Regions from separate parts of the Streptomyces sp. NBC_01498 genome, predicted to be linked through region 2. Evidence: riboswitches for the same ligand, from Rfam matches in the RefSeq annotation. Region 2 holds a riboswitch; the other holds the start of a gene.

Region 1 (7,204 bases), 1.5 Mb from region 2:
AGTGACCTTCTCGTGATCAGTTCAAATCCTGAAGGGAAAAAATTTCGGCTCGGAGTGGTTTCTTCACATACATCGCACGGACAGTGACGGTCAATTGACGCTGTGAGGTGACATGGGGGGATCAAATGCCGCATTGGCCGCAGGAGTTGTTCAGACGCGCGAAAGCCGCTTCAGCAACAAGGCGGACGCAACGGGTCTCGCCCCGGCGCGGGCCACTCCGTCGGCGACCTCACGGTCGGTGGAGACCACCACCACCGGCCGCCCCGGCGGCTCCGCCCGCACCAGCTGACGGATCAGTTCGTCCGCCGTCACCCCCGGTTTGGAGAACAGCACCCGCACCCCGCGCGGCGGCGCGAGGAGGACGGGGGCGGCCAGTTCGGCCCCGTCGAAGACACAGGTCATCTCCGCGCCCGTCTGCGCCGCGAGCATCGCGAGACCGCCGAGCAGCCGCAGCCGCTGCTTCTCCAGCGGCATCGTCGGATAGCCGGTCTTGGTGACGTTGTAGCCGTCCACCACCAGGTGCGCCTGCGGCAGCGCCAGCAACTGGTCCAGCAGCGCCGGGTCCATGTCGGACAGCGCGCGGGCCGCGACGTCCTTCGGTGACATCCGGCCCGGCTCCACCGCGTCCACCAGATCCGCCGGATGCGCGGCGGCCGGCGGCAGCGCCAGCTCCCGCCGCAGCCCCTGCGCCGACTCCAGGACGGTGTCCAGCAGCAGCCGCAGCCGCATGTCCTCCACCGACCGGCCCTCGCGCGCGGCCCGGCGCCCGGCCTCCACCGCCGCCTCGGCCTCCGCCAGCCGCGCCTTGAGCCGCCGGGTCTCGCTCTCCGCCGCCGACACCTGGGCCGCCGCCTCCGCGCGGACCGCCTCGATCTCGGCGGCCGTACGGCGCAGGGCGGCCTCGCCGCGCTTGACGTCGCTCAGGGCGCTGCGCAGTCTGCGCTGCGTCGACTCGCCCTCCCTGCGGGCGGCGTCCAGCTCCGTACGCAGCCGCTCGGTGTCGGTCCGGGTCGCGGCCCGTGCCTGGACCAGTTCCTCGCGCAGCCGCTCCAGCTCGCGCCGGTTCTCCTCGTCCACCCGCTCGGCGTCGGCGCGCTGCACCTCCTCGCCCGCGGCGGCCACCAGCTTCGCCCACCCGACGGGACGCAGGACGTACGCGGCGGCGGCCACCTCGACGGGGTCGGCGGCCGGCGGCGGTGAGCCCGCCCGCACGGCGGCGGCCAGTTCGGGGTCCGCCTCGGCGAACCCCTCGCTGATCCGGCGGCGGAACACCGGGTCGCTCTCCAGGGCGGCCGCCATCGCGTTGCCCGCGAACTTGGCCCGTCTGCTGGGCGTGAAGCGCGCGTACTGCCGCAGCTGGGTCGGGAGTTCGGTGACGGTCAGCCGGCCGAAGGCGTCCGACACCAGCGCCACGACCCGGCGCCGTACGCCGTCGGGCAGCGGCCTGTCGAGCGCCTCGGCGTCACCGCCGGCCGCATCGGCCGGCTCAGCGCCATCTGCGGGCTGCTCCACGATCCGTCACCCCACTACCCTTTCGGGCGGCTCCCTCAGGAACCGGCGCCCGGCCTGTCAACCAGTTCGATCTGATCCACCGCGTCGCACCAGCGGCAGCGGACGGACTCGATGGTCTCACTGACCACGTCGCGCTCCTCGACCTTCGACTCTCCGGCCAGGTCCAGATGGACGTACTCCACCACCTTGGACGAGCGCGTCACGTCGAACCGGGTGAGATTGCCGCACAGGGTGCAGCGCCACCGGGTCGCGTCGGTCGGCAAGGGAACCGTCGTCATCGTGCCGTCCTCACGTCTGGAGATGTCCTGAGCGCCTGATGTCGTGCCGAACCCGCCGCGCCGCCCGCCCCGTGCGTTACCGGCACCGGGTGAGCACGCGCCCGTAACCCTACGGCCTCCCGCGTATCCCGTGTCGCGGCGAGGCGGACCGGTCCACCCCGCCCGGGTGCGGGATGATCCGGGGATGATCAATTGGCGCGCGGCGGCCGGAGCGCCGGTGGTGACCTACGGTCTGATCGGTCTGTGCGCTCTGGCCTTCCTGACCGGCCCGCTGTCCGGGTTCAACCCCTCGTACGGGACCGGCGACACGCTGCTCGCCGCGCAGAGCGCGTACGTCGAACGCTGGGGGGTGATCCCCGTCCAGCTCACGAGCGGCGAGCCGCACGCGCTCCTCACCCCTCTCACCGCGCTGTTCGTCCACGGAAGCTGGCTCCATCTGCTCGGCAACCTGCTCTTCCTCTACGTCTTCGGCGCGATGGCCGAGGAGCGGATGGGACGGGTGAGGTTCACCCTCTTCTATCTCGTCTGCGGCTACCTCGCCCTGCTGGCCTTCGCGGCGGCGAACGCGGACTCCGACCAGACCCTGGTGGGGGCGTCGGGCGCGATCTCCGGGGTGCTCGGGGCCTTTCTCTGTCTTCTTCCCCACGCGCGCGTCACCAGCCTCTTTCCCTTCCTCTTCTTCCTGCCGCTGCGCTTCCCGGCCTGGATCGTCCTGATCTTCTGGTTCGTCCTCCAGTGGCTCGCTGCCCGCGACGCCGAACCGGGTCCCGGCGTCGCGTATCTGGCGCACCTGGTGGGCTTCGCCCTCGGCTTCGCCGGTGCCTGGGGGCTCTTCCGGCGTACGGCTAGAGTGAAGCCCCCTGCCGCGGCCACCGAGGGAGAACGTCAACCGTGATCACCGCGATCGTGCTCATCAAGACCAGCGTCGACCGGATCCCCGAGATCGCGGAGTCGATCGCGGCGCTGGAGAGCGTCAGCGAGGTCTTCTCCGTCACCGGCACCTACGACCTGATCGCCATGGTCCGGGTCGCCCGGCACGACGATCTGGCGGACGTCATCCCCGGCAGCATCAGCAAGATCCCGGGCGTCGAGGCGACGGACACGCATGTGGCGTTCCGTACGTACTCCCAGCACGACCTGGAAGCGGCGTTCGCGATCGGCCTCGACGCCTAGGCCCTGTCCGGCGGTGTCCCGCGCGACCGGTCCGGTCAGCCGCGGTCCGGGACGCAACGGCCGTCCTCGGTGCGGTAGTTCCAGCGCGCGCCGTCCCGTACGAGTTCCCGTACGGCGCCGACGAACCGCTCCACGTGCTCGTCCGGCGTGCCCGCCCCGAAGCTGACCCGGATCGCGTTCAGCGACTTCTCGCCGGGGGCCGCGTCCGGCGCGCCGCACTCCCCGGGGTCCCCGGCGTCGCCGCCCAGCAGGGTCCGCACCAGCGGGTGGGCGCAGAAGAGTCCGTCCCGTACGCCGATGCCGTACTCGGCCGAGAGCGCGGCGGCGAAGTGGGAGCTGTTCCAGCCCTCCACCACGAACGAGAGAACGCCCACCCGGGGCGCGTCGTCGCCGAAGAGCGAGAGCACCCGGACCTCCGGGACGTCCGCGAGGCCCTCGCGCACCCGCTCGATCAGTTGCCGTTCCCGCTCCACCAGCCGGTCGAAGCCCGCGTCGGTGAGCGCCTTGCAGGCCGAGGCGATCGCGTACACGCCGATGACGTTCGGCGAACCGGCCTCGTGCCGGGCCGCGGTGGTGTGCCACTCGACATCCACCCCGCCGTCGGCGCGGCGCCCGACGGTACGGCTGGCGCCACCGCCCGCGAGATACGGCTCCGCCTCCCGCAGCCAGTCGGCGCGGCCCGCGAGCACACCGGAACCGAACGGCGCGTACAGCTTGTGCCCGGAGAAGGCCACCCAGTCCACATCCAGGTCCACGACGTCCACCGGGTGGTGGGGGGCGAGCTGCGCGGCGTCGAGGACGACCCGCGCGCCGTGGGCGTGCGCGACGGCGGCCAGTTCGCGCACCGGCCACAGCTCGCCGGTGACGTTGGAGGCGCCGGTGACACAGACCAGCGCGGGCTCCCGGGGGTCACGCCCGGCCAGCGCGCGCTCCAGGGTGGCGACGGCCTCGGCGGGGGTACGGGGCGCGTCCAGATAGCAGACCCGGGCGTCGCGCCAGGGCAGCAGCGACGCGTGGTGCTCGGTCTCGAAGACGAACACCTCGCAGCCGGCGGGCAGTACGGCGGCCAGCAGGTTGAGCGAGTCGGTGGTCGACCGGGTGAAGACGACCTGGTCGTCCTCGCGGCAGCCGAGGAACTCCGCGACGGTACGGCGGCTGTTCTCGAACAGGTCGGTGGACAGCTGCGAGAGATACCCGGCACCCCGGTGGACGCTGCCGTAGTACGGGGCGTAGGCGGCCACGTCGTCCCAGACACGCTGGAGGGCGGGGGCACTCGCGGCGTAGTCGAGGGCGGCGTAGGTGACCTCGCCGCCGGTGACGAGGGGGACCGTGACATCACGTCCGAGGACGGGCAGCGGCTGCTCGGTACGGGTTCGGGTGAGGGCGTCGAGGGGTGCGGACATGGCGGTATCTCCCGGCAGGACGAGGCGGAAACGGCATCAGGACCCGGCGGACGGACACGTCGTCCCGCCGGCGGATGCCGGGACGGCGCGGAGGTCCACGGGGGTGGCGCTCACTGAGGAGGGCGGGCCCTGTCCGGCCGGATCAACACAGGCCGGAGACGGGCCGGAGGCCCTATCGCATTCGCTTGCTCACGAGACTGCTCCCTTGAGGACCAGGACCCCAGGGATGACGACATCCGAACGATGTCCAGGGGTCCGCGCTTGCCGCGGGCCTCGCTGCCCACGGCCTGGTCTTCACCCGGGGCACCCCGCCACGGACGGAGGGTTGCCGGACAGCGGGCCGGGGCCGTAGTCGCTGTCACTCATGACCTGGGGCGAGGTTACCCCACCACAGGGCGACGGCCCAGACGGGGTCCGCGATGCGGGACGTGGGGGCGGGGGTCCGACGGGGCGGGGCGGCAGGGGCGGGGCCGGGAAGTGCCTCTCCTCAAGCGCCGGAGGGGCTGAAGGTGCCCGCTCCTCGAACGGCGGCGGGGCTGGAACTGCCGAGCCTGGTGCCGGGAGCCGGGTGGGGCCGCGACTGCTGATCGCACGCCCCGCCTGACACACCGCGAACGGCTCCCGAGCCGCACGACGGCGCTTCCCCCGGTGGCGACCGGGTCGGCCCCCGGAGCCGTACACCCGGAAAGCCCCGGCCGGGGCTACGCGTTGCTCGCCGTCACCCAGCGTTCCAGTGACTGCTTCGCCGCGCCCGAGTCGACCGCCGTCGCCGCGCGGGCGAGGCCCGCCGCGAGTTGGTCGTCCAGTGGGGCGTCGCCCGGCTCCAGGGCCACCAGGGCCGCCGCCGCGTTCAGCAGGACCGCGTCCCGGACCGGGCCCGTCTCGCCGGCCAGGAGGCGGCGGGCGACGTCCGCGTTGTACGAGGCGTCCGCGCCGCGCAGGGCCTCGACCGGGACGAGGTCCAGGCCGATGTCGCGGGGGTCGAAGGTGTGCTCGGTGACCCGGCCGTCGCGAACCACCCAGACGTGTGACGTGGCGGTCGTGGTCAGCTCGTCCAGACCGTCGTCGCCCCGGAAGACGAGGGACGAGTTGCCCCGCTCGGCGAGCACGCCGGCCACGATGGGCGCCATCCGGAGGTCCGCCACACCGACCGCCTGGGACCTGACCCGCGCCGGGTTGGTGAGCGGCCCCAGGATGTTGAACGTGGTCTGCGCGCCCAGTTCCTTGCGGGCCTTGGCCGCGTACCGCAGCGCCGGGTGGAACTTCACCGCGAAGCAGAAGGTGATGCCCGCCTCCTCGGCGACCTCCTCGACCCGGCGCGGGGTCAGTTCCAGATTGACGCCGAGCTTCTCCAGCACGTCGGAGGCGCCGCTCGCGGACGAGGCCGACCGGCTGCCGTGCTTGACGACCTTGCCGCCCGCCCCGGCCACCACGATCGCGGCCATGGTGGAGATGTTGACGGTCTTGGCGAGGTCCCCGCCGGTGCCGACGACGTCGACCGTGGCCCCGGGCACCTCGATGGTCTTGGCGTGCTCGTACATGGCGTCGACGAGGCCCGTGACCTCGTCCACCGTCTCGCCCTTGGCGCGCAGCGCGACCGCGAAGCCCGCGATCTGCGCGTCGGTGGCCTCGCCGCTCATGATGCGGTCCATGGCCCAGGCGGTGTCACCGGCGTCCAGATCCCGGCCGCGCAGCAGCGAGTTCAGTACACCCGGCCAGGAACGCGCCGCCAGGGTGTCGCCTCCGGCCGGGGTAACAGCGCTGCTCATGCTCGCTCCTGTGGGTCGCTGGACGGGTGCACGGACGTGCGGACCGTGCTGCCGGGCGCCAGCCTATCGGCGCCGACCGCGATTCAAGACCCGCTGCCCGCAGTGCGGACGGGCCGCCCGCCGGGGCCGTACGGGGGGAACACGTACACGGGCCCCGGTCCGGTTCCCCGAGGGGAGCCGGACCGGGGCCCGTGGCGTACGCCGGTCGGTCAGTGGTGGCCGTGGCCGCTCGTGACCTCGCGGTACTCCTCGGCCGTCGGCTTGGGGATCTGGCTTCCCTCACCGTAGTAGCCCTTGCTGAGCTTGACCCGCAGCTTCTCCACCGGAGAGGTCTTGCGCTCGACACCGTTCTCGTCGACCGTCGGGCCGAGTTCGGCCGGCCGGTACTGCTCGTGCGCGGTGAGCGTGTGCAGCGCGGCCGGGCCGAGCGGCTCGTGGACCTCCACGAACTCACCGTGCGGCAGCCGCTTGATGATGCCGGACTCGCGTCCGTGCAGCACCTTCTCGGCGTCGCGGCGCTGGAGTCCCAGACAGATCCGCTTGGTGACGACGAACGCGGCGACGGGTCCGACGAAGATGCCGATCCGGATGGCCCAGGTGATCACGTTGATCGACAGGTGGAAGTGGGTGGCCCAGATGTCGTTGCCGCCGCCGATGAGCAGGAGCACGTACAGGGTCAGCCACGCCACACCGAACGCGGTCCGGGTCGGCACGTTGCGCGGCCGGTCCAGGATGTGGTGCTCGCGCTTGTCGCCGGTGATCCAGGACTCGACGAACGGGTAGACCGCGAGAATCACCAGGACCAGCGGGAAGACGATCAGCGGGATGAACACGCCCAGGATGAGGGTGTGGCCCCAGAAGTTGAGTTCCCAGCCCGGCATGATGCGGATCAGACCCTCGGAGAAGCCCAGGTACCAGTCCGGCTGGGCGCCGGTGGAAACCTGGTCCGGCCGGTAGGGGCCGATGGCCCACACCGGGTTGATCGTGGCGATGGCCGAGATGATCGCGATGATGCCGAAGACGAGGAAGAAGAAGCCGCCCGCCTTGGCCATGTAGATCGGCAGGAACG
Region 2 (7,204 bases):
TGAGCTCGCCGATCTGGGTGTCGGCGGCGGAGATGGAGGCCGTCGAAGCGATCTGCTCCTTGGTCTCCACGTCCTTGGCCTGCTCCAGGAGCGCACCGGAGACGGCCTCGATGGCCTTCTCGATGCCGCGCTTGAGGGCCATCGGGTTGGCGCCGGCGGCCACGTTGCGCAGGCCCTCGCGGACCAGCGCCTGGGCCAGCACGGTCGCGGTGGTCGTACCGTCGCCGGCGACGTCGTCCGTCTTCTTGGCGACTTCCTTGACCAGCTCGGCGCCGATCTTCTCGTACGGGTCCTCGAGCTCGATCTCCTTGGCGATGGAGACACCATCGTTGGTGATCGTGGGGGCGCCCCACTTCTTCTCGAGGACGACGTTACGGCCCTTGGGGCCAAGGGTGACCTTGACGGCGTCGGCGAGCTGGTTCATCCCGCGCTCGAGACCGCGCCGTGCCTCCTCGTCGAACGCGATGATCTTGGCCATGTGAAGTGGTCCTCCCGGACAGGGGGTGGATTTCTCCGGACCGTGCCAACGCCCGCGACGGACGGCCCGAGAGCCCTGCGGTTCCTTCCCCACAGGGCTTCGGGCCTCGTCGACCCGGTCCATAAGTTGTCACTCTCACCTGCAGAGTGCTAACGCCAATGATTAGCACTCGACCCCCGAGAGTGCAAGCGACTCCCGAGGGACCGCTGGTCGGACTCCCGTGCGCCCCGGGCCCGACGGGGGCCGCGGCGCGCACGGGAGTGCCCTGCCGTCGGGACGGACCCGGACCCGGCAGCGCCGTCCGGGCCGGCGGCACGCACGCGAGGAGCCGTGGCGGGGTGGACACCCGCGCGGCGGAGGCAGCGGCCGGCGACGCACGCGCGAGGGGCCCGTATCCCTGGTGGGATACGGGCCCCTCGTCGGTGTGTGCGTGCGTCGGTGGCCGATCGCGCCGAGATCAGACGGCGAGCTTGACCATGTCCGCCTGCGGACCCTTCTGGCCCTGCGAGATCTCGAACTCCACTCGCTGACCTTCTTCAAGGGTGCGGTAGCCGTCCATCTGGATCGCGCTGTAGTGGACGAATACATCCGCACCACCGTCGACCGCGATGAAGCCGTAGCCCTTCTCCGCGTTGAACCACTTGACGGTGCCCTGAGCCATGCCCAACTCCCCTATTACTGGCCCCTGCGCGGGACCGCACTTCGCGCCGGAACGCGTCGACCGCGGCTGAATGTATCTGCCCAACTGCCCTCTGCAACAGGGCAATCGGACGAGAATTCTGGGCATGGCGGAATACGCGAAGGGGTGAATTGCCGGGCCATCAGGGGCAAGTCGGGCCGGGCATAACGCAAGAAACTGCGCAAATGACGTCCGTACTTCGACCGCATCTTGTCCCGAACTCATATGCTCGGGGCATGGGCGGCGGCGGGCCTACCCCAACTGTACCGCGTTCAACCTCATGGAATTGCCCCCTCCGCTTCTCTCGCGGAGGGGGCAACACCGTTCACCGTGCGTGCCGTTCAGCCGCCGGCGACCGCCGGGATGATCGAGATGCCGGCGCCGTCCGGCGTGGCGGTCTCCAGGCCCTGCTCGAACCGGACGTCGTCGTCGTTGACGTACACGTTGACGAAGCGCCGGAGCTTGCCTCCGTCGTCCAGGACGCGGGCGGCGATGCCCGGGTGGTTCGCCTCCAGGGACTCGATCACCTGGGACAGGGTCGCGCCCTCGGCCGGAACCTCGGCCTTGCCGCCGGTGTACGTACGGAGGATGGTCGGAATACGGACGTTCACACTCATCGGTTACTGCCTTCCGGGAAGTGACGGAGCTGGCGGAGCGGACTGCGGGCGGCGTCCGGGGACCGGACACCGGGCGTCGTGAGGCTCAACGCGCCAGACCCGCGTCACGGAACGCGTCGAGGCTCGGCGGAATCGTCGCGGTCGGCCCGGTCGTGGGCGCCACGGCGTCCAGCGTCTTCAGCCCGTCACCCGTGTTCAGCACGACCGTCGTGAGCGCCGGGTCGAGCAGCCCGCTCTCGATGAGCTTGCGCGTCACCCCCACGGTCACCCCGCCCGCCGTCTCGGCGAAGATCCCCTCGGTGCGCGCGAGCAGCTTGATCGCGTCCACGATCTGCTCGTCGTCCACGTCCTCGACGGCGCCGCCCGTGCGGCGGGTGATGTCCAGGACGTACGGGCCGTCGGCCGGGTTGCCGATCGCCAGCGACTTGGCGATCGTGTCCGGCTTCTGCGGCCGTACGACGTCGTGACCGGCCTTGAAGGCGACCGAGACCGGCGAGCAGCCCTCGGCCTGCGCGCCGAAGATCTTGTACGGCTTCTCCTCGACCAGGCCGAGCGCGATCAGCTCCTTCAGCCCCTTGTCGATCTTCGTCAGCTGGGAGCCGGACGCGACGGGGATGACGAGCTGGTCGGGCAGCTTCCAACCGAGCTGTTCGCAGATCTCGTACGCGAGGGTCTTGGAGCCCTCGCCGTAGTACGGGCGCAGGTTGACGTTGACGAAGCCCCAGCCCTCGCCCAGCGGGTCCCCGATCAGCTCGGAGCAGAAACGGTTCACGTCGTCGTAGTTGCCCTTGATGCCGACGAGTTCGCCGCCGTAGATCGCGGCCATCACGACCTTGCCCTGCTCCAGGTCGTGCGGGATGAACACGCAGGAGCGGAAACCGGCGCGGGCGGCGGCGGCGCCGACGGCGCCCGCGAGGTTGCCGGTGGAGGAGCAGGAGAGCGTGGTGAAGCCGAAGGCGCGGGCGGCCTCGACGGCGATGGCGACGACACGGTCCTTGAAGGAGTGCGTCGGGTTGCCGGAGTCGTCCTTCACGTACAGCCCGCCGGTCACGCCGAGTTCGCGGGCGAGGTTGTCGGCCCGGACGAGCTTGGTGAAGCCGGGGTTGATGTTGGGCTTGGACGCCACGTCGGCGGGGACGGGCAGCAGCGGGGCGTAGCGCCAGATGTTGTCGGGACCGGCGGCGATGCGCCTCTTCAGGTCCTCGGGGTCGCCCGTCGGCAGGTCGTAGGCCACTTCGAGCGGGCCGAAACAGCTCTCGCAGGCGAAGATCGGGCCGAGTGCGAAGCGTTCCCCGCATTCGCGGCAGGAGAGGGCGGCGGCGGGTCCGAGGTCGACGGTCGCGGCGGCGGGGGCGTCGGTGGCGGGGGTGTCAGTGCCGTCGGCGGCCCGGGAGGCGCTCGGGGAGGCGTTCTGAGAAGTGTGGTGAACAGTCTGCGCAGCCATGAAGGCGAGGCCCTTTCCTCATCTTCCTCGCGACGCATCTCGCCGCGAGACGGAATTGGCACCTTCCCCACCGTGACCTCGCGGTCGGCGGGAGGGTTGCCGGGGCTTCAACGGGCCGTTTCCCTCTGCCCCTCTGGATGAGCGGTATTCGATTGTCAGCGTGACGACCCCCGGCATGCGACGGTCATCCGCGTTGTTCAAAACTGTAACCGAACCCCTGGACGGTTGAGACTCTCGTCCGATCCGCGAGATGGAGATCACGTGCTGCAAGAGGTGGAGCGCTGGCTGGACCGGCGGTCCTGGTCGGCGGCGGACCGGCCGGTGGACCGGCTGGTCGCCGCCAAGAAGGGTGCGCAGGTCAGCGTGGTGCTCCCGGCACTGAACGAGGAGGCGACGGTCGGCCGGATCGTGTCCGTGATCCGGCACGAGCTGATGGCGGGACCCGTGCCGCTGGTGGACGAGCTGGTGGTGATCGACTCGGGGTCGACCGACCGTACGGGGGCGGTCGCGGCGGCGGCCGGGGCGCGGGTGGTGCACCGGGACGACATCCTGCCGGGGCTGCCGGCCGTGCCGGGCAAGGGCGAGGTGCTGTGGCGCTCGCTGCTGGTGACGAGCGGCGACATCGTGTGCTTCGTGGACGCGGATCTGCGGGACTTCTCGGCGGCGTTCGTGTCGGGGACCGTGGGGCCGCTGCTGACCGATCCGGACGTGCAGTTCGTGAAGGCCATGTACGACCGGCCGCTCGGCGACGGGCCGCTCGCCGACCGGCCGCCGGGCGAGGGGCCGCTGGGCGACGGGCCGGGGCGGACGCGCCGGGCGGGCGAGCTGCCGGGGCAGGGCGGCCGGGTGACCGAGCTGGTGGCGCGCCCGCTGCTGAATCTGCACTGGCCGCTGCTGGCGGGGTTCGTACAGCCGCTGGGCGGTGAGTACGCGGTACGGCGCTCGCTGCTGGAGCGGCTGCCGTTCCCGGTGGGGTACGGGGTGGAGCTGGGGCTGCTGGTGGACGCGTTGCACACGGTGGGGCTGGACGCGCTCGGCCAGGTCGACGTGGGGGTGCGCCGGCACCGGCACCAGGACGGGCAGGCGCTGGGGCGGATGGCGGCGGCGATCTACCGGACGGCGCAGCTGCGGCTGTCGCGGGGGCATCTGGTGCGGCCGGAGCTGACGCAGTTCGTGCGGGGCGAGGCGGGCTTCGAGCCCCGTACGTACGCGGTGGACACGGAGGAGCGTCCGCCGATGCGGGAGATCGCGGAGTACGAGGCACGGCGCGCCGCCTGACCGGCCCATTCGTATGATTTGCCTATATTTAAACTAGTCTGCCTGGCATGTCGATGACTGCCCTGGCCACCGCCGCGACCGCGCTGGGCCTGACCTCGGAACAGCTCTGGCTGCTGGGCGGTATGGCGCTCGCCCTGGTCGGGGCGGGGGTGGTGGCGCTGGCCGCGGCGCGCGGCCGGGACCGTGGCTGATCCTCGCCGACCTGAACCGTACGTTTGAGCGTTTCCACGACGGGCTAGGTTTCGCCACATGGTCTCCGCGCACGCCGCCCAGGTCCTCGTCGCGTCCAACCGCGGCCCCGTCTCGTACACGCTCGGCGAGGACGGCGCCCTCAGCGCCGGGCGGGGCGGCGGCGGTCTCGTCTCCGGCCTGTCGGCCATCGGCCCCGACACGGACGCCGTGTGGGTCTGCGCAGCGCTCGGCGACGGCGACCGCGAGGCCGTCCGGCGCACGGGCGGCCGGCTCGACACCGGGGACACGGGCGGGCAGCGCGTACGGATGCTGGGCATCCCGCCGGAGGTGTACGCGGACGCGTACAACGGCGTCGCGAACTCCACGCTCTGGTTCGTCCACCACCTGCTCTACCAGACCCCGCTGGAGCCGGCCTTCGGCCCGGAGTTCCGGGCGAAGTGGGCGGCGTACGAGACGTACAACCGCGCCTTCGCGGAGGCCCTGGCCGACGAGGCCGCCGACGGCGCCGCCGTACTGATCCAGGACTACCACCTGGCACTGGTGCCCGGCATGCTCCGGGCGCTCCGCCCCGACCTGCGGATCGGGCACTTCACGCACACCCCGTGGGCGCCGGTCGACTACTTCCGGCTGCTGCCGGACGACGTGGCGCGCCAGCTGCTGCGCGGGATCCTCGGCGCCGACCGCGCCGCGTTCCTGACCCACCGGTGGGCCGACGCGTTCACCGCCTGCTGCGACGAGCTGCTGGGCGGGACGGGCAAGACCCGGATCGGGGTGCACGGGCTGGGCGCCGACGCGGACTTCCTGCGGGAGCGCGCGCACCGGCCAGACGTGGACGAGCGGCTGGCCGAGCTGCGGGCGCAGATCGGGGAGCACGAGGGGACGCCGCGCCGCACGGTCGTACGGGTGGACCGTACGGAGCTGTCGAAGAACATCGTGCGCGGCATGCTCGCCTACCGGCAGCTGCTGGCCGACCGGCCGGAGTGGCGGGAGCGGGTGACGCATGTGGCGTTCGCCTACCCGTCCCGGCAGGACCTCGCAGTCTACCGCGACTACACGGCGCGGGTCCAGGAGGTCGCCGACGAGATCAACGCGACGTACGGCACGCCCGGTTGGACGCCCGTGGTGCTGCACGTCAAGGACGACTTCGCGCGCTCGCTGGCCTCCTACCGCCTCGCGGACGTGGCGCTGGTCAACCCGATCCGCGACGGCATGAACCTGGTCGCGAAGGAGATCCCGGTCGTCTCCGAGAACGGCTGCGCGCTGGTGCTGTCGCGGGAGGCGGGCGCGTACGAGGAGCTGGGCGAGGACGCGCTGGTGGTGAATCCGTACGACGTGAGCGCCACGGCGGCGGCGCTCCACGAGGGGCTGACGATGAACGCCGACGACCGGGCGGCCCGGACGAAGCGCCTGGCCGCCGCGGCGACGGCGCTGCCGCCGCAGCGCTGGTTCCTGGACCAGCTGGACGCGCTGCGGGAGGGCTGAACGCGCGGGCGTGCCCCGGGCGCCCGTGTGGCGGGCGGGCCGGGGTCTCCCGTGTTTCGAGGGGCCGGACCTGCGGGGGAGGGGAGTTCGGTGGCTCAGAGGCGGGCCGCAACGGCCGCGAGGAAGTCGGTCAGTGCCTCGGGGCCGGGAAGCACGAGGTCGGCCTTCGCGGCGAGTTCGGGCACCTCTCCCGTACCGCTGCACAGGAGCAGGCCCGGACGGCCCTTCGCGCGCAGGGAGTCGACCGCCGCGAAGGCCGGGAGGTCGCCGAGGTCGTCGCCGCCGTAGACGACCGTCTCGGCTCCCACCTCGCGTACGTACTCCGTCAGGGCCACGCCCTTGTCCATGCCGGGCGGGCGCAACTCCAGGACCAGACGGCCCGGTTCGAGCATCAGGCCGTGCCGGTGCGCCAGGTCGGCGAGGGGTTCGCGCAGGGCCTCGAAGGCGCCCTGGGGGTCGGCGGCGCGGCGGGTGTGGACGGCGACCGCGCGGCCCTTCTCCTCGATCCACGCGCCGCGCGACGCGTCGAACTGTTCGAGCAGGCGCGGGAGTTCGTCGCGGGCGGCGTCGACGCCGGGGTGCGGTTCCGGGGTGCGTACGGTGCCGGTGACGGCGTCCCAGCGTTCGGCGCCGTAGTGGCCGAGGACGACGAGGTGTTCCAGGCCGGGGACACCGGCGAAGCCGCCGTACCGTACGGCGACCTCGGCCGGGCGGCCGGTGATCACCGCGACGGACGCGACGTGCGGGGCGAGTGCGACGAGCGCCGGGACCGCGCCGGGGTGGGCGCGGGTCTGTTCGGGGTCGGGGACGATGTCGGCGAGCGTGCCGTCGAAGTCGAGCGCGACGACGGCCTTTCCGGGCCGGGCGAGAAGCGCGGCCAGGCCGTCGGCGCCGGCGGGGGTGACGGGGGTCGGCAGGGGGTTCGGGTGGCTGCCCATGCGCCGACCCTATCCGCGTACGGCTCCGGAACGCGGCCGGAACCTCCGCTCAGCGGCGGGCGCGGCGGTCGTCCCTGATCCGGCGCAGCCGGTTGA

The links. A riboswitch is a leader RNA that binds a small molecule or an ion and turns the genes downstream of it on or off. The one in region 2 is predicted to bind S-adenosylmethionine.
Region 1: it holds a riboswitch for S-adenosylmethionine, as region 2 does, so the genes downstream of both, OG875_RS23540 (aminotransferase class V-fold PLP-dependent enzyme) here and thrC (threonine synthase) in region 2, are expected to answer to the same signal.

The regions. Positions count from the first base shown of each region.
Region 1 covers NZ_CP109598.1:5,518,246-5,525,449, reverse strand. The annotation lists gene OG875_RS23560 (NYN domain-containing protein) at 151-1,512, opposite strand; gene OG875_RS23555 (hypothetical protein) at 1,548-1,790, opposite strand; gene OG875_RS23550 (rhomboid family intramembrane serine protease) at 1,975-2,685, shown strand; gene OG875_RS23545 (Lrp/AsnC family transcriptional regulator) at 2,682-2,963, shown strand; gene OG875_RS23540 (aminotransferase class V-fold PLP-dependent enzyme) at 2,999-4,366, opposite strand; SAM riboswitch class IV at 4,619-4,736, opposite strand; gene trpD (anthranilate phosphoribosyltransferase) at 5,068-6,135, opposite strand; gene qcrB (cytochrome bc1 complex cytochrome b subunit) at 6,345-7,204, opposite strand, start outside.
Region 2 covers NZ_CP109598.1:4,043,250-4,050,453, reverse strand. The annotation lists gene groL (chaperonin GroEL) at 1-478, opposite strand, end outside; gene OG875_RS17320 (cold-shock protein) at 936-1,139, opposite strand; gene OG875_RS17315 (ubiquitin-like small modifier protein 1) at 1,499-1,774, opposite strand; gene thrC (threonine synthase) at 1,860-3,218, opposite strand; SAM riboswitch class I at 3,234-3,362, opposite strand; gene OG875_RS17305 (glucosyl-3-phosphoglycerate synthase) at 3,480-4,496, shown strand; gene OG875_RS17300 (hypothetical protein) at 4,544-4,687, shown strand; gene OG875_RS17295 (alpha,alpha-trehalose-phosphate synthase (UDP-forming)) at 4,746-6,170, shown strand; gene otsB (trehalose-phosphatase) at 6,266-7,108, opposite strand; gene OG875_RS17285 (DUF3263 domain-containing protein) at 7,158-7,204, opposite strand, start outside.